Regions from separate parts of the Streptomyces sp. NPDC050315 genome, predicted to be linked through region 2. Evidence: riboswitches for the same ligand, from Rfam matches in the RefSeq annotation. Region 2 holds a riboswitch; each other region holds the start of a gene.
The links. Region 2 has a riboswitch for thiamine pyrophosphate ahead of thiC (phosphomethylpyrimidine synthase ThiC). Riboswitches for the same ligand answer to the same signal wherever they lie in the genome.

Region 1: it holds a riboswitch for thiamine pyrophosphate, as region 2 does, so the genes downstream of both, AB0I82_RS15685 (thiamine ABC transporter substrate-binding protein) here and thiC (phosphomethylpyrimidine synthase ThiC) in region 2, are expected to answer to the same signal.
Region 3: it holds a riboswitch for thiamine pyrophosphate, as region 2 does, so the genes downstream of both, thiM (hydroxyethylthiazole kinase) here and thiC (phosphomethylpyrimidine synthase ThiC) in region 2, are expected to answer to the same signal.

The regions. Positions count from the first base shown of each region.
Region 1 is NZ_JBFAKN010000004.1:86,293-93,111, forward strand. It holds gene AB0I82_RS15680 (iron ABC transporter permease) at 1-1,325, opposite strand, end outside; gene AB0I82_RS15685 (thiamine ABC transporter substrate-binding protein) at 1,421-2,494, opposite strand; TPP riboswitch at 2,581-2,701, opposite strand; gene rlmN (23S rRNA (adenine(2503)-C(2))-methyltransferase RlmN) at 2,753-3,859, opposite strand; gene AB0I82_RS15695 (SCO4226 family nickel-binding protein) at 4,059-4,307, shown strand; gene AB0I82_RS15700 (phosphatidate cytidylyltransferase) at 4,391-5,548, opposite strand; gene frr (ribosome recycling factor) at 5,548-6,105, opposite strand; gene pyrH (UMP kinase) at 6,368-6,819, opposite strand, start outside.
Region 2 is NZ_JBFAKN010000006.1:397,918-404,736, forward strand. It holds gene AB0I82_RS24085 (Gfo/Idh/MocA family oxidoreductase) at 1-636, shown strand, start outside; gene AB0I82_RS24090 (TIM barrel protein) at 633-1,415, shown strand; gene thiC (phosphomethylpyrimidine synthase ThiC) at 1,505-3,283, opposite strand; TPP riboswitch at 3,277-3,430, opposite strand; gene AB0I82_RS24100 (YibE/F family protein) at 3,501-4,874, shown strand; gene AB0I82_RS24105 (SsgA family sporulation/cell division regulator) at 4,892-5,317, opposite strand; gene AB0I82_RS24110 (IclR family transcriptional regulator C-terminal domain-containing protein) at 5,423-6,199, opposite strand; gene AB0I82_RS24115 (DUF5326 family protein) at 6,538-6,759, opposite strand.
Region 3 is NZ_JBFAKN010000001.1:1,111,222-1,118,040, forward strand. It holds gene AB0I82_RS04905 (helicase) at 1-699, opposite strand, end outside; gene AB0I82_RS04910 (cytosine permease) at 920-2,293, opposite strand; TPP riboswitch at 2,352-2,446, shown strand; gene thiM (hydroxyethylthiazole kinase) at 2,450-3,277, shown strand; gene thiE (thiamine phosphate synthase) at 3,274-3,951, shown strand; gene AB0I82_RS04925 (GNAT family N-acyltransferase) at 4,469-5,212, opposite strand; gene AB0I82_RS04930 (penicillin-binding transpeptidase domain-containing protein) at 6,232-6,819, shown strand, end outside.

The DNA.
Region 1 (6,819 bases), on a different contig from region 2:
GCTCCCAGTACGGCAGCGGCCTCCCGCAGCCGCCCGTCCACCGCGCGCAGCACCGGCAGCATGGTCCGTACGACGAAGGGCACGCCCACGAGGGCCTGCGCGAGCGGTACGAGCCACCAGGAGGTGCGCAGGTCCAGCGGCGGCTCGTCGAGGCTGATCAGGAAGCCGAAGCCGACGGTCACGGCGGAGACGCCGAGCGGCAGCATGAGCAGCGCGTCGAAGCCGCGGACGAGCCGGCCGCCGCGCCGCGTCAGCGCGGCCGCCGCCAGCCCGCCGACGACGACCGCGATGGCGGTGGCGGCGACCGCGTACGCGAGCGAGTTCCACAGGGCAGTCAGCGGCGGCACGGTGAACGTGGAATCCGCACCGGCCGCGGCCTGCAGCGCGCGGTAGAAGACCGGGCCGTAGCCGTCGGGCCCGGCGAAGGACCGCTCGACCAGTACGGCAAGCGGCAGCACGAGCAGCAGCGCGATCACCACGAACGTGCTGCCCAGCAGCGCCCACTGTCCGGCGCCGCGCGGCCTGCGCGCCGTACGGGACGCGTCGACCAGCTTCAGCGCGCTCTCGCGCCGCCGTACCGTCCACGCGTGCAGCGCGAGCAGTCCGAGTACGGCGGCGAACTGCACGAGGGTGAGCACCGCGGCGGTCGGCAGGTCCAGGAAGTCGGCGGTCTGCCGGTAGATCTCCACTTCGAGGGTGGCGAAGCGCGGGCCCCCGAGGATCTGCACGATCCCGAAGGAGGTGAAGGTGAAGAGGAAGACCATCAGCGCGGCGGCGGCCACGGCGGGAGCCAGCGCGGGCAGCGTCACCCGCCGCCAGGCCGCGAACCGCCCGGCGCCGAGCACCCGCGCGGCCTCCTCCTGGCGCGGATCCAGCGCGCTCCAGAGCCCGCCGACGGTCCGTACGACCACCGCGTAGTTGAAGAAGACGTGCGCGAGCAGGATCGCCCAGACCGAGGTGTCCAGCCGTACGCCCCACAGGTCGTCCAGCAGGCCGCCGCGGCCGACGAGCGCCAGGAAGGCGGAGCCGACGACGACGGTGGGCAGCACGAACGGCACGGTGACGACCGCCCGCAGCAGCCTCTTTCCGGGGAATTCGAAGCGCGCGAAGACGTACGCGCCGGGGAGCGCGATCAGCAGCGTGAGTGCCGTGGAAGCCGCCGCCTGCCAGCCGGTGAACCACAGGACGTGCAGCAGGTCGGGATCGGTGAGGACCTCGCCCACCCGCCCGAACTGCCAGCTCCCGCCCTCCCGCAGCCCCCGGCCGACGATCATGGCGACCGGGTAGGCGAAGAAGAGCACGAAGAAGCCGAACGGCACGGCCATCAGCGCGAGCCGAGTGGCCGTGGCGCGCCCGGCCGGCCGGCGCGCGTCCTCGCCGCGCCCCGGCCGCCGGAAACGTCCCTGGTCCGCGCCCGGGTCTACTTCACGACGAGCGAGGACCACTGCTTGATCCACTGTTCGCGGTTCTTGCTGATGTCCGCGGGCGCGACCGTCTTCGGCTCATCGATCTTCTGCCCGTACTTGGTGAACAGCTCGGGCACCTTCGCGCCCTCGACCACCGGGTTGACGAACATCTGCAGCGGCAGGTCCTCCTGGAACTTCTTGCTGATCAGGAAGTCCAGCAGCGCCTTGCCGCCCTTCTCGTTCGCGGCGCCCTTCAGCAGCCCGGCGAACTCGGTCTGCCGGAAGCAGGTCCCGGTGGCGACGCCGGTCGGCGCCTCCTTCGGCGCCGGCTTCTTGGCCATGACCTCGGCGGGCGGGCTGGAGGCGTAGGAAACGACCAGCGGCTTGTCGCCCTTGCTGCCGGCCGCGCCCGAGAACCGCTCGTAGTACGCCTGCTCCCAGCCGTCGACGACCTCGACGTCGTTGGCCTTGAGCTTCTTCCAGTAGTCCTGCCAGCCACCCTTGCCGTACTCGGCGATGGTCCCGAGCTGGAACGCCAGCCCCGGCGACGACGTGGCCGAGTTCTCGGTGACCAACAGCCCCTTGTACTGCGGCTTCACCAGATCACCGAACGTCTTCGGCGGCGCGATGTCGTGCTGCTCGAAGTACGCCTTGTCATAATTCACGCAGATGTCGCCGTAGTCGACGGGCGTGACCCGGTGCTCCGCCTTGTCCAGCTGGAACTCCGCGGGCACCCCGCTCAGCCCCTTGGCCTCGTACGGCGTGAAGAGCCCCTCGTCGAGCCCGCGCGACAGCAGCGTGTTGTCGATCCCGAAGAAGACGTCCCCCTGCGGGTTGTCCTTCGTCAGCACCGCCTGGTTGACGGCCTTGCCTGCGTCGCCGCCCTTGACGAGCTGGACCTTGTACCCGCTCTGCTTCTCGAACTCCTTCAGTACGGACTTCGAGGCCGCGAACGAGTCGTGGGTGACGAGCTTGACGGTCTTGGCGTCGCCCGCCTCGTCGCCGCCGGAGGCGCCGCAGCCGGCCAGCGCCGCACCGCCGACCGCCAGTACGACGGCAGCCGCGGTGGCCTTACCGAAAGTTCTCACTTGTTCATTCCTCCTGGCTGGCCAGGAAGAGACGCGGCCCCGCCCGCGGCGTCCGGTGGGACCGGTACCGCGGGCAGGGCGCAACAGCATGAGGACGACCGAACTTCCTACCCGGAATGACCCGGGCGAGGTTCAAGGGTCTGCGGCAGCGGCATCGGCTCTCACTGCCCGCACTCTCAGCGCTGTGGCGCTCCCCTGTCGGATGGTGTGCGTTATAGGTGATGTAGAAACGTTCGACGCTACGTTACCAGCGCGCTCTCAGCGCTCCGAGGCCGCGAGCTGGCCGCACGCACCGTCGATCTCCTGCCCACGGGTGTCCCGCACGGTCACCGGCACACCATGCGCCGCGATCGCCTCGACGAACGCCTTCTCGTCCTCCGGCCGCGAGGCGGTCCACTTGGACCCGGGCGTCGGGTTCAGCGGAATCAGGTTCACATGCACCCGCTTCCCCTTGAGCAGCTTCCCGAGCAGGTCCCCGCGCCACGCCTGGTCGTTGATGTCCCGGATCAGCGCGTACTCGATCGAAATCCGGCGCCCGGACTTCTCCGCGTACGTCCAAGCAGCATCGAGCACCTCCCTCACCTTCCACCGCGTGTTCACCGGCACGAGCGTGTCCCGCAGCTCGTCGTCCGGCGCGTGCAGCGAGACCGCGAGCCGGCACTTGAAGCCCTCGTCGGCGAAGCGCAGCATCGCCGGCACCAGCCCCACCGTGGACACGGTGATCCCCCGCTGCGACAGCCCCAGCCCGTCCGGCTCGGGATCGGTCAGCCGCCGGATCGCCCCCGTGACCCGGTTGTAGTTCGCGAGCGGCTCGCCCATCCCCATGAACACAATGTTCGACAGCCGCGCCGGCCCACCAGGGATCTCCCCATCCCTGAGCGCCCGCATCCCATCGACAATCTGATGAACGATTTCAGCGGTCGAGAGGTTCCGGTCCAGCCCCGCCTGCCCCGTCGCGCAGAACGGGCAGTTCATCCCGCACCCGGCCTGCGAGGAGATGCACATCGTCACCCGGTCCGGGTACCGCATCAGCACCGACTCGACCAGCGTCCCGTCGAACAGTTTCCACAGCGTCTTGCGCGTCTGGTCGTCGTCGCACGAGATGTGCCGCACCACGCTCATCAGCTCCGGCAGCATCTCGGCCGCCAGCTTCTCCCGCGCCGCGGCCGGAATGTCCGTCCACTGCTCCGGGTCGTGCGCATACCGCGCAAAGTAGTGCTGCGACAGCTGCTTGGCGCGGAACGGCTTCTCCCCGATCGCCGCCACGGCCTCCTTGCGCTCAGCGGGCGAAAGATCGGCAAGATGCCGCGGCGGCTTCTTGGCCCCCCGCGGCGCGACAAAAGTAAGTTCTCCAGGTGCAGGCATGGTCCGTCCAGTGTCGCAGATCATCGGGGGCTGCCCTGATGAGAGCGGGGTGGGGGCCGTCACCCTCGCTGCCTGCCGGTCGTGGCCCGTCCGGTCGCCGCCGTCGTCGTGCGGGCAGACGATGGAGATGTCGGAGCTGGTAAGCCGCCTCGGCGATCGTCACCGTCGGGACGCGCACGTCGGAAGGAGGCGCAACGCCATGGCCCAGTTCATGGACGTCCACCAGGGGATGAAGGGCATCACGGGCGACCAGCTGAAGGAGGCCCACGAGGCCGATCTCGCCATCGAGAAGGAAGAAGGCGTCCACTTCGAGAAGGCGTGGGCGGATCCGCAGTCCGGCACGGTCTACTGCCTCTCCGAGGCGCCCTCGGCCGATGCGGTCCAGCGTGTCCACGAACGCGCAGGTCACCGGGCCGACGAGATCCACCCGGTCCCGCTGACCGTGTGAAGCCCGGTCTTCCCTGACCGTGTGAAAACAAAGCCCCCCATCCGCGGCGGACCGCAGACGGGGGGCTCGTGCGCGGCGCGGGGTCAGCCCGTGCCGACGAAGATCACCAGGAGGAGCCATACCACCGGGGCCGTCGGCAGCAGGGAGTCCAGCCGGTCCATGATCCCGCCGTGGCCGGGCAGCAGCGTGCCCATGTCCTTGATGCCGAGGTCGCGCTTGATCATGGACTCGCCGAGGTCGCCGAGGGTGGCGCTGGCGGCGACGGCGAGGCCCAGGAGCAGGCCCTGCCACCACGCGCCGTTCTCGATGAGGAACTCCATGCACAGCGCACCCGCCGCCATCGCGAAGGCCACCGCGCCGACGAGGCCCTCGCGGGTCTTGCCGGGGCTGATGCGGGGGGCGAGCTTGTGCTTGCCGAAGCGCCAGCCGACGGCGTACGCGCCGGTGTCGCTGACGACCGTGAGCAGCAGGAAGGTGAGGACCCGGTACGGGCCGTCCGCGTCCGCCGCGAGCATCAGGGCGACGAACGTCGCGAGGAACGGCACGTAGAACGCCGCGAAGACGCCGGCCGTGACGTCCCGGAGGTAGTGGTCCGGGGACTCGGTCATCCGCCAGACCAGCACGGCGAGCGCGGTGAGCGCCATCGCCACCCAGGCGCCCTCGGCCCCGCGTACGTACCCGGCGACCACCATCGCCGTACCGCCGACGGCGAGCGGTACGAGCGGTACGCGGATGTCCTTGCGCTCCTCGAGGCGGGAGGTCAGCTCCCACAGCCCGACGACCACGGCGACCGCGACGACGCCCACGAAGACGGGCTTGTAGACGAACAGCGAGAGCACGATGATCGCGCCGAGGCCGACGCCCACCCCTATGGCGGCCCGCAGATTGCGGCCCGCGCTCTTCTTCGCCGGCTTCTTCGAAGAGGGGCTGTCGTCCGGTGCCGGCGGGGATGTGGGCATGGGTTCCTGGGGGTGGTCATCGCGGAAGAGGGGGCCACTCAGCCGAGCGGCCCCCCGATCGTCCCGGTGGTCGTCCTGGTCTCCGCCTGCGTCGGGCACGGTGGGCATGGGCCGAGTCTGCGCTGCCGCGGACCGGTTGTGCACGGGACCCGCCGACGGGGCCGGGGGCCCCTCCCAGCCGTAGCCGGGGGCCTGTCCCGTGCCGGCCGCCCATGGGCCGGCGCCGGGTGGGGTCCCGCCCGCCGAGGGCGAGGGCCGGGCCCCCCAGGATGACTCGTTCATCACACCTCGAGCAGCTCGGATTCCTTGTGCTTGAGCAGCTCGTCCACCTGCGCGACGTACTTCGCGGTGGTGTCGTCGAGCTCCTTCTCGGCGCGGCGCACCTCGTCCTCGCCGGACTCCTTGTCCTTGACGAGCTTGTCGAGGGTCTCCTTGGCCTTGCGGCGGACGCTGCGGATCGAGATCTTCGCGTCCTCGGCCTTGTTCTTGGCGACCTTGATGAACTCCTTGCGGCGCTCTTCGGTGAGCTCGGGGAAGTTCACGCGAATGATGTTGCCGTCGTTGCTCGGGTTGACGCCGAGGTCGGAGTCGCGGATGGCCTGCTCGATGTTGCGCAGCGCGCTCTTGTCGAACGGGGTCACCACGGCCATCCGCGGCTCGGGCACCGAGAACGACGCCAGCTGGTTGATCGGCGTCAAGGCACCGTAGTACTCCGCCACGATCTTGTTGAACATCGCCGGGTGCGCACGCCCGGTGCGGATCGCGGCGAAGTCCTCCTTGGCGACCACGACGGCCTTCTCCATCTTCTCCTCGGCCTCGAGGAGGGTCTCTTCGATCACCACTTGCTCCTGGTCTTAATCGTAAGAAGCAGAGCCTCGCCCCTGCGCGCGTCTTCTCCTGCACGGTGTCCGACCGGCAGGCGGTTGTCCATCCCCGTGCCGTGGTCTTCCCACGGCCGGGAGTTGCCGCGCGTACGGGTATGCCGTCCGTACGGCGCGTACGGGCGAACTCGCGCTCCCCGTACGGCGCGTACGAACACGAGGTGCCCGTACGGATCGTACGGACACCTGCTGCCCGTACGGATCGCGGCGGTGCGGGCCGTCAGGCCCGGGTGCCCTGATCGCTGACGAGCGTGCCGATCTTCTCACCCTTCACGGCGCGCGCGATATTGCCCTCTGCGAGCAGCTCGAAGACGAGGATCGGGAGCTTGTTGTCGCGGCACAGCGTGATGGCGGTGGCATCGGCGACCTTCAGGTCGCGGGTGATGACCTCGCCGTATTCGAGCGCGTCGAACTTCACCGCGTCGGGGTTCTTCTTGGGGTCGGAGTCGTAGACGCCGTCGACCCCGTTCTTGCCCATGAGCATGGCCTGGGCGTCGATCTCCAGGGCGCGCTGGGCGGCGGTGGTGTCGGTGGAGAAGTACGGCATGCCCATGCCCGCACCGAAGATGACGACGCGGTCCTTCTCCAGGTGGCGGATGGCGCGCAGCGGGATGTACGGCTCGGCGACCTGGCCCATGGTGATGGCGGTCTGCACGCGGCAGTCGATGCCCT
Region 2 (6,819 bases):
GCCCCCGGCTTCGCCGCAGCCCGTGCCGCCATCGACGAACGTAAGGTCGGGGCTCCGCAGCTGCTGCGTTCACTGACCCGCGACCCGGGACCCTTCACCGCGGACCCCTCCCGCATTCCGCAGTGGACGATCTTCCTCGAAACCCTCATCCACGACTTCGACACCGTGTGCTGGCTCAACCCCGGTGCCACCCCCGTGCGCGTCCACGCCACCGCCGATGCGCTGGTTCGCCCCGACGCCAAGGCCGACGGCCACCTCGACACCGCCGTTGTGACCATTCGCTTCGACAACGGCGCCATCGCCACCACCGAGGCCTCCTTCTCCGCGCTCTACGGATACGACGTACGCGCCGAAGTCTTCGGCTCGGAGGGCATGGTGACCGCCGGCAACGGACGCCGCACCGACATGACCTACTACGGAGCCGACGGGATCCAGGCCGACACCGCCCGACGCGACACCGAGCTGCTGCGCGCGGCGTACACCGCCGAACTGAGGGCGTTCACCGACGCCATCTGTAACCAGTCCCCGGTACCGGTCACCGGGCACGACGCACGCCGGGCACTGTCCATCGCATTGGCCGCCATCCGCAGCATCAAGACCGCCTCCGCCGTCGACATCGCCGAGGTGACCAAGTGAGCAGCACTCCTTACACGCTGGCCGCCTGCGCCGAAATGCTCTACCTCGACCGGCCCTTCCCCGAGCGGGTCCGCCATATCGCCGAGCGTGGCTTCCAAGTGGAGGTCTGGGACTGGTCCGCCAAGGACATCGACGCCCTCACCGCCACCGGAGCCACTTTCTCCTCCATGACCGGCTACCTGGAGGGCAACCTCACCGAGCCCGACGGCATCGACGCTCTGCTCACCTCGGCCCGACAGTCCCTCGACGTGGCCAAGCGGCTCGACTGCCCGCGCCTGAACCTGCACGGCACCGGCCTGGACGGGAAGGGGCTCCCCGTCCGTCCCGTCGAAAACGTCACGCCCAGCATGTGGCCGGCGGCGCTCGACACGCTGCGCCGGGTGGCCGAGTTGGGGGAGGAGGCCGGCCGCGTCTTCACCCTCGAAAACCTCAACCTGGCCGTCGACCACCCGGGCACCCCCTTCGCCCGCGCCGCCGACACGCTCGCCCTCGTACAGGCCGTGAACAGCCCGTACCTGCGCATGAACCTCGACCTCTACCACGCTCAGATCGGCGAGGGAAACCTCATCGAACTGGTTCGCCAAGCCCTCCCCTACGTCGGCGAAATCCAGGTGGCCGACGTACCGGGTCGCTGTGAACCCGGCACCGGGGAGATCCACTACCCCGCCATCGCCGGGGAGCTTCGCAACCTCGGATACAACGGCACCGTCGCACTCGAAGGCTGGGCCCGCCACGACTCCGACGCCGCACTCGACGCCTTCCGCGCGGCATTCACCTGAAAACTCGCTTCACAGGGCCCATCACAAGCACGGCGCCCCCGAGTCCACGACGGGACCGGGGGCGTGTGTAGAACGGAAGGATCAGGAGGTCATTCCGCAAGGGGCAGGTAGACGCGGTTGCCCGCTGCCGCGAATTCCTTGGACTTCTCGGCCATGCCGGCCTCGGGGTCCACGGCCAGGTCGCCGCCGTGTTCGCGGCGGATGTCCTGGGAGATCTTCATGGAGCAGAACTTCGGGCCGCACATGGAGCAGAAGTGCGCCGTCTTGGCCGGTTCGGCCGGGAGCGTCTCGTCGTGGAAGGCGCGGGCCGTGTCCGGGTCGAGGGCCAGGTTGAACTGGTCTTCCCAGCGGAACTCGAAGCGGGCGTCGGAGAGGGCGTCGTCCCACTCCTGGGCGCCCGGGTGGCCCTTGGCCAGGTCGGCCGCGTGGGCCGCGATCTTGTACGTGATGACGCCGGTCTTCACGTCGTCGCGGTCCGGCAGGCCCAGGTGCTCCTTGGGCGTGACGTAGCAGAGCATCGCCGTGCCCCACCAGGCGATCATCGCGGCGCCGATGCCCGAGGTGATGTGGTCGTAGGCGGGAGCGATGTCGGTGGTGAGCGGACCCAGGGTGTAGAACGGCGCCTCCTCGCAGATCTCCTGCTGGAGGTCGATGTTCTCCTTGATCTTGTGCATCGGGACGTGGCCCGGGCCCTCGATCATGGTCTGCACGCCGCGCGACTTGGCGATGGTGTTGAGCTCGCCGAGCGTCTTCAGCTCCGCGAACTGGGCCTCGTCGTTGGCGTCCGCGATGGAGCCGGGGCGCAGGCCGTCACCGAGCGAGAACGTGACGTCGTACGAGGCGAGGATGTCGCAGAGCTCTTCGAAGTTCTCGTAGAGGAAGGACTCCTTGTGGTGCGCCAGACACCACGCCGCCATGATCGAGCCGCCGCGGGAGACGATGCCGGTCTTGCGGCGGGCGGTGAGCGGGACGTACCGCAGGAGCACACCGGCGTGGACCGTCATGTAGTCGACGCCCTGCTCGGCCTGCTCGATGACGGTGTCCTTGTAGATCTCCCAGGTGAGCTCCTCGGCCTTGCCGTCGACCTTCTCCAGGGCCTGGTAGAGGGGGACGGTGCCGATGGGAACGGGGGAGTTCCGCAGCACCCACTCGCGGGTGGTGTGGATGTTCCGGCCGGTGGAGAGGTCCATGACCGTGTCGGCGCCCCAGCGGGTCGCCCAGGTCATCTTCTCCACCTCCTCCTCGATGGAGGAGGTCACCGCGGAGTTGCCGATGTTGGCGTTGACCTTCACCAGGAAGTTCTTGCCGATGATCATCGGCTCGATCTCCGGGTGGTTGACGTTGGCCGGCAGTACCGCGCGACCCGCCGCGATTTCGTCCCGCACGAATTCGGGGCTGCACTTCTCGCGGACCGCGACGTACTCCATCTCCGCGGTGATCTCGCCGCGCTGGGCATACGCGAGCTGGGTGACGGCGCCGTCCCGACCGCGGCGCGGCTGCCGGGGCCGGCCCGGGAACACCGCGTCGAGGTTCTTCAGGCCGCCACGCGGCGAGGTGTGCTTGAGGCCGTCGTCCTCCGGGCGCATCGGCCGGCCCGCGTACTCCTCGGTGTCGCCGCGGGCGATGATCCAGTTCTCCCGCAGCGGCGCGAGGCCGCGGCGGACATCGGTTTCGATATTGGGGTCGGTGTACGGCCCTGACGTGTCGTAAAGCGTCACGTGCTCGCCGTTGGTGAGGTGCACTCGCCGGACCGGCACCTGGATGTCGGGGCGCGATCCGTCGATGTAGCCCTTGTGCCAGCCGATCTGCTGCGTCGTCTCGGCAGCGTCCTGGCCATTTTCGGGCGTGCGTGCATCCTGCAGAGTCATTAAGACCCACTCCCTACGCCGGCATTACCCGGTAACAGGTTCGGCGGTCGACGCAGCTCTTCCCGTGTCGGTGTTTCACGTGAAACACCGCTGGTACGGAATCAGCGCCCTCTCAGCCCGGTGCTCCGAGCTCCCGCGATTGCAAAGGTGCCACCACGGTAGCGGCCGATGCCGCGTGGTGACCAGGGGGCCCGGTGAGTTGTTGGATGATCGGGCGGTGACCCGCAACGAGCCCGAGCCCCAGCCGCACACTCATCCGCATGCACACGGCCACAGCCATGGCCACGGACCAGCCGCGCCCGTCTCGCGCCACCTGCGCAAGGTCATCGCCGCGGTACTGATCCCCTTCGCCCTGGCGGTGGGCGTCGGGCTGATCGCCCTCTGGCCCGGCGGCGCACCGCCGCACAAGCCCACGGGGGTCGGCTTCGACCAGGAGACCCAGTCCGCGCGGGTCGTCCAGCTGACGAAGGTGGACTGCGCCGACGTCAACGCACAGCAACAGCAGCAGATGGAGCAGCAACAGCCGCCGACGGGACCCGGCGGTGGCGCGCAGCAGCAGGCGCAGCGCTGTGAGCAGGCCACCATCGAGGTGACCACCGGCAAGGACACGGGGCACCGCTTCAAGACCGTGGTGACGCCGGATGCCTCGCGCCGCTACACCGAGGGCCAGGACGTCGTGGTGGCGTACGCGCCCAAGGCGCCCCGGGACCTGCAGTACTCGGTCACCGACGTGGACCGCACCTTCCCGATGTGGGTGCTCGCCGCGGTGTTCGCGCTGGCGGTGGTGGTCGTCGGGCGGCTGCGCGGGGTGCTGGCACTGGTCGCGCTGGCGGCGAGCTTCGCCGTCCTCACCGTGTTCATCCTGCCGGCCATCCTGCAGGGCTCGAATCCGCTGCTGGTGGCGGTGGTCGGGGGCAGCGCGATCATGCTCATCGCGCTGTACATGTGCCACGGCCTGACGGCCCGTACATCGGTCGCGGTGCTCGGCACGCTGGCGTCACTGCTGCTGATCGGGCTGCTGGGATCGGTGTTCATCGGCTGGGCACAGCTGACGGGCAACACGGACGACCAGACGGGACTGGTGCACAGCCTCTACCCGGGCATCGAGATCCGGGGTCTGCTGCTGGCGGGGATCATCATCGGGTCGCTGGGTGTACTGGACGACGTGACCGTGACCCAGACGGCGGCCGTGTGGGAGCTGCGGGACGCCGACCCGACGGCGAGCCGGCGGCAGATCTACGGGGCGGCGATGCGGATCGGGCGGGACCACATCGCGTCGGTGGTGAACACGCTGGTACTGGCGTACGCGGGCGCCGCGCTCCCACTGCTCCTGCTGTTCTCCATCGCCCGCAGCGGTGTCGGTACGGTCGCCGGCAGCGAAATGGTGGCCGAGGAGATCATCCGGACGCTCGTGGGCAGTATCGGGCTCGTCGTGTCCGTACCGCTGACCACGCTGCTGGCGGTACTGGTGGTCTCCGCCGACCGCGGCAGCCGGAGCGGTCCGCAGGAGGAAGACGGCCGGGCGGCCGGTCCGGGGCCCGGGCAGCCGGGCAGCAGGCGCGGTGGACGGGGCCGCCGCCGCAAGCGCTGACCGGGCCGGACCGGCGGTCAGCCCGCCCGTTGCGCGTTCGCGAAGATCCGGTCCAGCTCCGCGTCGAGCGTGCCGCAGATCTGCTCCTGGCCGAGCGGCACCAGCCGGTCCGTACGGTCCAGGAAAGCGACCAACGGAGCCGCGCCGACGCGGAAAAGCGCCTGCTCGGAGCCCACCTGCAGACTGACGAAGACATCACTGAGGTGCGCGCCCGAGACCGGCGCCACGTGAATGTCCCCTTCACCGGCCGGCCGACTCAGGCCGTCCAGGAGCAGTTCCCGGCTGAACGCCCAGGTCACCGGGGCATCGCCCGGGAGATCGAACGTGAAGCGCACGGCATAGGGATCGGCGCTGTCGAAATCGAGCTCCACCGGAATCCGGAAGGCGAGTTCCTCGGAGACGATGAAGCTCATCATCACTTCTGCCTGCACTGTTTGGCTCATCAACCACTGCCCCGCACTACTTGATCGAAGTGGCCGGTAATGATCCGCCGACCGCTATTGACGCCATCGTCGACGAGTTGCCGACAGATCACAAGGAGTAATTTTTCAGATACTGATAGAGAAGGCCAGCGTCATAAGGGTCGACTCCGCCATCCTCTGCACCTTTTCGGTTACCGCCAGCAGTCTCTCCGCCTCACCTGCGGGGAGAGAAATCGCCACGGTCGCCGCCGCCGAACCAACTCGAATGGGAATTGCCGCACACACCGTACCGACGGCATATTCCTCGCGTTCGACGGCGAGTTGGGCCTTACGCACCGTGTTCAGCCGGTGCAGCAGTTCACCCTCCGTCCGTACGGAATGGGCCGTGAGCGACTGCACTTGATACCGGGAAAGATGATCTTTCCGCTCCTCCTCGTCGAGTTGGGCCAGCAGGCACTGGCCGATCGCGTGCGCGTGAGCGGTCGTACGAAAGTCCGCCCATTCCTCGACCGGCGGCCGCTCCGGATCGTCGCTCACCGCGACCACCTCCACCTCGCCCGCGTGATACACCGCGAAATACAGCGCGGCGCCGACTTCTTGGCCGATCGCCGACAGCGCCTGCGCGATCCGGGAGTAGCGCCGGCGGCGGGCCCCGCACCGGCCGATGAGCTCGGCGGCCTCGCCGAGGAGGAACACGCCGTTCTCGCGCTGGAGATATCCCTCGTGGGTCAGGGTGCGCAGCAGGTGGTACGTGGTCGGGAGGGGATAACCGGTCTCCCTGGCCAGCTGTTTGGCGGGGGCGCCGCGGGGGTGGCCGGCCACCGCTTCGAGGAGGCGCAGCGCCCGCTGGACGGAGCCGATCAGCGTCGGGGAAGTCGTGGATGCGTCGTTCGCCGTGGCCAAGACCAACCCCCAGGACAGGTCGCCGGGGTGCCGACCCCGGGCTCGGGCCCCGCGCCCGTGCCGCGTGCGCTTTCCGGGCACCGTCCGTGTCGCCCGGACCGGCCGGACGGTCCGGAACGTCGGCATCCGGAAGATGCCCCGCGTCGGCACTCTAACGTGAGCGCTGCGGACGGCAGGTCGATTAGCTTGCGAATTACCTCAGGCGGCGCATTTCTTGACTCGGCCCGAAGCCCGTCCGCCGCGAGCGCCCCGGACACCAGTTCGCAGGGGACAAACAAAGGGCGTCCCGTACCCCTGCGGGGGAACGGGACGCCCGGCAATTCCGCGCTGCCGCGAACTCACCACTCGCCGCGTGACGAGGACGACGATCCGGTGAACCTGCGCACGAGGTAGACCACGCCCGCGATCAGTGCCACCGCCAGCAGGATCTTGAAGAGCAGCCCGATGAGGAAGCCCACCACGCTGCCGATCAGCCCGCCGAAGACGACCAGCAGGATGACGGGCACCGCGACCCACTTCACCCACCACGGGAGTCCCGCGAAAATCTCCTTCACGGCCATTTCTCTGCCCTGCTTTCTGGTCGTCGCCCGGTACTCGCCCGGCCCGCCCGGCTCCTGTCC
Region 3 (6,819 bases), on a different contig from region 2:
GTTGGGGCCGACGATCAGTACGGCGCGGCGGGCGAGCAGCTCGCGGTGCGCGTACAGCAGGTACGCGGCGCGGTGCAGCGCGACGACGGTCTTGCCGGTGCCGGGGCCGCCCTCGACGACCATGACGCCGCGGTGCGGGGCGCGGATGATGCGGTCCTGCTCGGCCTGGATGGTCTGCACGATGTCGTGCATCCGGCCGGTGCGGGCCGCGTCCAGGGCCGCGAGCAGCACGGTGTCGGCGTCGGTGCCCTCGTGGCCGGTGCGCACCGTGTCGGCGAGGTCCATGATCTCGTCGTGCAGTGCGGTGACGCGGCGGCCTTCGGTGGAGATGTGGCGCCGGCGGCGCAGGCCCATCGGGGTGTGGCCGGTGGCGAGGTAGAAGGGGCGGGCGACGTCGGCGCGCCAGTCGATGACCAGCGGTGTGCGCTCGGCGTCGTCGCGCCGGATGCCGATCCGCCCGATGTGGTGGTCGGCGCCGTCGCGGAAGGAGAGCCGGCCGAAGCACAGGCCGTGCTCGCCCGCGTCGAAGGCGGCGAGCAGCCCGGCCTGCTCGGCCACGGTCACATCGCGCTCCAGCCGCGCCTGCAGCGTGCCGGTGTCGGCCGCCGCCAGGGCGCCCTGCACCGCGGCACCCGCCCCGGCGCGCAGCTCGCCGAGGCGCTCGTAGAGCATGTCGATGAATTCCTGCTCACGGCGCATTTCCTCGCGGCGCGTCTCCTCGTCGGCGGACCGGTCCGGCCGTACGCCCGATTCTTCGCCCGGCACCTGGATTGACAATTCGACTCCCGCCTGGTTAAGATGACTCCAGTAAAGCTTCGCCATGCTCAAATTCATTTCAGGGCATGGAAACTCCCAATATACGCGGAGAGCCGCCCCGGCCGCCAATGCGACCGGGGTTTTGTTGTGTCCGCAGGCCTTTTCAGTTTCCGCGCGCGCCGCGCAGCCGAAGCGGTGCGTAGACCGCGACCGAGACCAGGAAAGTCACGAAGTACGCCAGGTCCGCGCCGTGCAGCGCCTCGGCGACCGGGCCGATGTACAGCGAGGTGTCCATGAAGGGCACGGCGGCGGCGAACGACACGACGAAGGCCAGTACCGCCGGCCACCACGGCTGCGGACGGGCGAATTCCTCGTGCACCTCGACCGGCCGACCGCTGCGGGCGCGGGCGCGGGCGAGCCAGTCGATCGCGACGACGCCGATGAAGCCGGGTATCCAGTAGCCGACGAAGAGCAGCACGTTCTGGAAGCGGGCCGTGGTGTCGGCGGCGTGCATCCACAGGACGAGCAGGAAGCCGAGTACGGCGGCGACTGCGGCGGCGATGGGGCGTGGGATGCGGACCCCGGCCGTCTGCAGGGCCAGCGAACCGCTGTAGTCGTTCATGGCGTTGCTGCACACCGCCGAGGCGGCGATGGCCAGCAGCCCGAAGGCGCCCAGCGCCCCGCCGCCGAGCAGCTTGTGCACGCCCGCCGCCGTCTGGTCGGTGAAGAGGCCCGCCGCCCACAGGCCGAGGGTCTGCACCCAGAGGTACGCGGCGGCCATGCCGAGCAGGGTGTACCAGAACATCCGCGGCCGGGAGGACGAGCGCGGCAGGTACCGACTGAAGTCCGAGGCGTAGGGGGCCCAGGAGATGGCGAGGCTCAGCGCGACGGTGGTGGTCAGGACGAAGGCCCCGGCCCGGTCGGCGCCGTGTGCGGTGGCGGCCGACGGGAGCGGGACACCATCGAGGAGCTTGACGCTGAGGGCGAGGAAGGCCGCGCCCAGCACGAAGGTCATCACGGTCTGGAGGCGGTGGATGGCCTCGTACCCGAGGACGCCGACGACGCCCTGGAGGAGCAGGACGGTCAGCGCGCCCAGCCAGAAGGGCCAGCCGAGCAGGCGGGCCAGCGCGTCGCCGCCGAACAGTCCGATCAGCGCGTCCCAGGCGATGGAGGACAGCCACTGCAGGATGCCGGGCAGTACGACGCCGCCGCCGAACGCCAGCCGGGCGAGCGGCAGTTGACCGGTGCCGGTGAGGCTGCCCCACGTACCGAGGTAGGCGGACGGCGCGGCGCCGAGCAGCGTGCCGAGCGCCATCGCGGCGAACGCGGTCCAGAAGTCGAGTCCGAGGCCGATGCCCACGGTGCCGGTGAAGACGCCGGTCATGGTCAGGTTGGGCGCGAACCACACGGTGAACAGGCGGCCGGGGCGGCCGTAGCGGTTGTTCTCGGGCACGGGGCCGATGCCGTGCCGTTCGACGGACAGATCGCCGGCGCCGGCGGGCATCCGCCCGTCGAACACGGGACGCTCGATGGTCATGGGTCTTCCAGGGGTCGGGGTTCCGGATCGGGAACGGGGTGCGGGTAGCATGTGGGCACACAGAGACACGGGGTGCCCATCTCAAGGGCTGAGATCACACCCGTCGAACCTGATCTGGTTCGCACCAGCGAAGGGATGTCACAGAGGAATGCCCCTATGACGCGTCCGGCCGACGACCTGCTTGCCACGGCCCGGCAAGCGCTCATCCGCGTACGCCATGAAACACCACTGGTGCAGTGCCTCACCAACCAGGTCGTTTCGAACTTCACGGCCAACGTTCTGCTCGCGCTGGGGGCCGCCCCGGCCATGGTGGACATCCCCGAGGAGGCCGGCCCGTTCGCCGGGGCCGCCTCGGGACTGCTGGTCAACGTGGGCACACCGCACGCCGAGCAGCGCGCGGCCATGACCGAGGCGGTGGCGTCGGCAGTCCGCAACGGGACGCCGTGGGTGCTGGACCCGGTGGCGATCGGCTCGCTGCGGGTACGGACCGCGCTGGCGCACCGGCTGGCCGCGCAGGGCCCGTCCATTGTGCGCGGCAACGCCTCGGAGATCATCGCGCTGGCCGGGACCGGAGGCGGCGGGCGCGGGGTGGACGCGACGGACGAGGTCGAGTCGGCGGCCGGGGCCGCGGGCACGCTGGCCCGCGCGACGGGTGCGGTGGTCACTGTCTCCGGACCGGTCGATCTGCTGACGGACGGCGCGCGGACGGTACGGGTCGCCAACGGGGACCCGCTGCTGACGCGGGTGACCGGCGGTGGCTGTGCGCTGGGCGCGGTGCTGGCGGCGTTCGCCCCGCCGCACTCGGCTCCGGACGGTGACCGGCTGGCCGCCGCGGTCGCCGCGGTGACGGTCTACACCGTGGCCGCCGAGGTCGCGGCCGAGCGCAGCGGCGGCCCCGGCAGCTTCGCGGCCGCCTTCCTGGACGCGCTGTACGGCCTCGACGAGGACACGCTCGACAAGCGGGCGGCCATCTCGTGGGCGTGACCGGGGACCCGGAACTGCCCGCACCGCTGGACCTCTCCGTGTACCTGGTCACCGACGCGGCGCAGGCCGCCGCGTGCGGCCGGGACGTGCCCGGCACGGTCGCGGAGGCGGTGGCCGGCGGGGTCACGGCAGTACAGGTGCGGGAGAAGGACGGCGCAGCACGGGAGTTCCTCGACACGGTGCTGCGGATCTCCGCGGTACTGCCCGAGCACGTCGCGCTGTTCGTCAACGACCGGGTGGATGTGTACTTGGCGGCGCGCGCGGCCGGGGCGCGGGTGACCGGGGTGCACGTCGGCCAGTCCGACCTGCCGGTGGCCGCGGTCCGCGCGCTGACCGGGCCGGAAGCGGTGATCGGGCTGAGCGCCGCGACGGAGGACGAACTGCGGGCCGCGGCCAAGGAACCGGCGCGGGTCGACTACGTCGGCATCGGCGCGCTGCACGCGACCCGTACCAAGGCGGACGCGCCACCGGAGTTGGGCATCGAGGGCTTCGCCCGGCTGGCGGCGCCCACGCCGCTGCCGGCGGTGGCGATCGGCGGGGTGACGGTGGCGGACATGGCGCCGCTGCGGGCCGCGGGCGCGGCGGGCGGCGCGGTCGTCTCGGGCATCTGCGCGGCCGCCGACCCCCGTACGGCGGCGCGCGCTTACGCGGAGGCGTGGGGCCGGGCCTCCTGAGCCACTCTGCCCCTCCCCCGACGGGCCGTCAGCCGCCGCGCCGCCGACGTAACCGTTGGCGGTACTGGTGACGGCCCACAGCGTGGCGCCGGCCGCGTCCAGCAGGACGAAGCGGCGCAGCGGGAACCGCAGGCTGCCGGTGGACAGTGCGGACGCCACCCGGCCGCCGGGCAGGAAGCGGCCCGCCACTATCAGTGTCGTGGCGTGCCGCCCGACCATGGCGCGCCCCCACGTGTACCGTTGCCGGCCCTTCTCGCCGCGCAGCAGCCGGTCGATGGCCCGCGGTCCGGCCCAATCAGGTGGTCGGCGAGGCCGTCGAAGGGGCCGGGTCTCCGTTCGCTGGGTGTCCGCGGCGCGGGAGCGGGTACTCGACGGGCCCGCACCGTTCCCGATCGACGGTAGGAGCCGGGTGAACCGCGCCGCAGTGCCCGAAGGTCCGAGGCGGCCCCTGACCTTCGTCAGGGGTCCCGTTCCGCCGGGCGGAGGAGCGCGGTCCCGGTGCGTGCCAGGGGTATTCCTAATCCCCCAGGAAGAAGCGCCGGTAGCGGTCGTCGATCCGGTCCATGTCCAGCAGCACAAAGAAGTCCGCGACATCGGACTCCGGGTCGTGGGCCGGTGCCCCGCACATCCAGGCGCCGATCCGGAGGTAGCCGCGAAGCAGCGGCGGCAGCAGCGCGTAACTCGGCTCGTTCTCGATCACGCCCGGCGGCGTCCACGGGCGGTACGGGTGCACTCGCAGCTCGGCCGGGGAGCAGTGCTTCATCGTCCCCAGCAGCCAGGCGTGCGAGGCCGCTTGGCCGCCGTCGGCCAGCGGTACGGAGGCGCAGCCCGCGAGGTAGCGGTGGCCGGAGAGCAGGACGTACCGGGCGAGCGCGGCCCACATCAGGTTGATCACCGCGCCGGTCCGGTGGTCCGGGTGCACGCACGCGCGCCCGGCCTCCACCATCCGCCCGCGCACGTCGTGCAGCGCCCGCAGGTCGAACTCGCCCTCGCAGTAGGAGCGTTCGCCGCGCCCCGGGGGCAGCAGGCGATACGTACCGACCACCTCGCCACTGGCGGTGTCCGTCACGATCAGGTGATCGGCCGACGCGTCGAAGCCGTCGACGTCGTGGCCGGCCGGCCGGGTGCGCAGCCGGGCCCCCAGCTCCCCGCCGAAGACCCGGCGGCGCAGCCGCTGCGCGGCCCGTATCTCCCCCGTCGTGTCCGCGATGGAGGTGACGTACGAACCAGTGGTCGCGGCAGCGGTGGATACCGAGAGCATGAGAAACGATCTCCCTTCCTGGGGATCTTTCCGGGGCTTTCCGGGGATCTTTCCGGGGACGGCCGGCGCCGGCACGCACGCCCGGCGGAGGCTCGCGCCGGAACGGCGGGTGCGCCGCTCGACCATGAAAGCCACGAGTGCCCCTCGGGACCCGGCATCGGCCGAAAGACACCGGCCGTTCCCGCCTTTGGGCAGGCGCCCCTACCGCGCCCCGGCGCCGGGCCCAACAGAGCCTGCCGGTCCCAGTACGAGGCCGAGCGGCCCTGCCCGCCGGGCGCCGCGGGGTGGCAGAATCCCAGTCGCTCCCGCGTCGCGGCACGGCGGGCCGCGACGGCTTGTCCCACCAGGTCTTGATGCCGAGGGAGACCGCGATGACGTGGACCGCCCCTTCCCTGCACCCGTTGTGGACCTCTGTCCGCCGCCGGCTCCGACCGGCCCTCCTGCCGGGCCTTTTGCCGGTGCCTTCCCGAACGGCCCGAACGGCCCGAACAGCTCGGACTGCCCGAACGGCCCGAACACCCCGAACGGCCGGTGCTGCGGCAGCGGTCGGCGACGATGACGGCGGGATCGGACCGTCCCCGGTCGCGGTACGCCGGTACGCCGACCGCACCGTCATCGAGGTGCACCGCCCGATCCGCCCGGCCGCCGAGCCCCACTTGGGACGACTCCTGAACGCCGTCATCCGCCCGGGCAGCGGCGATGTCGTCGTCGATCTGCACCGGGTGGGCCGGGCGGACGACGCCGCGGCGCTGGTCCGGCTGGCCCAGGTGCTCTGCGCCCACCACGAGGTGGACTGCTCGGTCGCGTACGACGCGTCGGACGTCGTGGCCCGCCCGTCCCCGAGCAGACACCTGCCCGCCGCGGGGGCAGCACCGCGCCGAAGCGGCCCCCGCATACCGGGATCGCTATCTGATAACGGACTTCCACTCGAACATCCCTTTCGACACGTCCGCCCCGTACCGTGCTTCTCAATGCCCCTTTGATCTTGTTCGAGGGGCTCTCGGGGAGGGGAACGGGGAATGCGCAGCGGGGTGAAGACCGCCATCGTCGGCGGGGTGTTCGTCGTGGTGGGCGGGGTCGTGCTGTACGGCGGCTGCAATCTGGTGACCGGGATCGCCGGGTACGGCAACGGGGGTGGCACTCCGCAGACGGTACGGACCGGCCCGCCCAGCGCCGAGGAGACGACGGAGACCGCCAAGGACTTCCTCGCCGCCTGGGCGAAGGGCGACAGCGCGGCCGCCGCCGCGCTCACCGACAACCGGGAGGCCGCCCGGACCGAACTGGCCGGATTCCAACGCCAGGCGCGCCTCACGCACCTGGTGATCACGCCCGGCGAGCGGACCGGCACGACCGTTCCGTACAAGGTCACGGCGAAGGTGTCGTACAAGGGGCGGACTGCTCCCCTGTCGTACGCCTCCGAGCTGCGGGTCGTCCGCGGCCGGACCACGCACAAGCCGCTGGTCGACTGGCGGCCCTCGGTGCTGCATCCGCAGCTCAAGGAGGGCGAGTACCTCGTCACGGACACGGGCGCTCTGCCTGCGATCAAGGCCGTCGACCACCGCGGCCGCCCGCTGACCGCGGAGCGCTACCCCTCGCTCGGGCCCGTC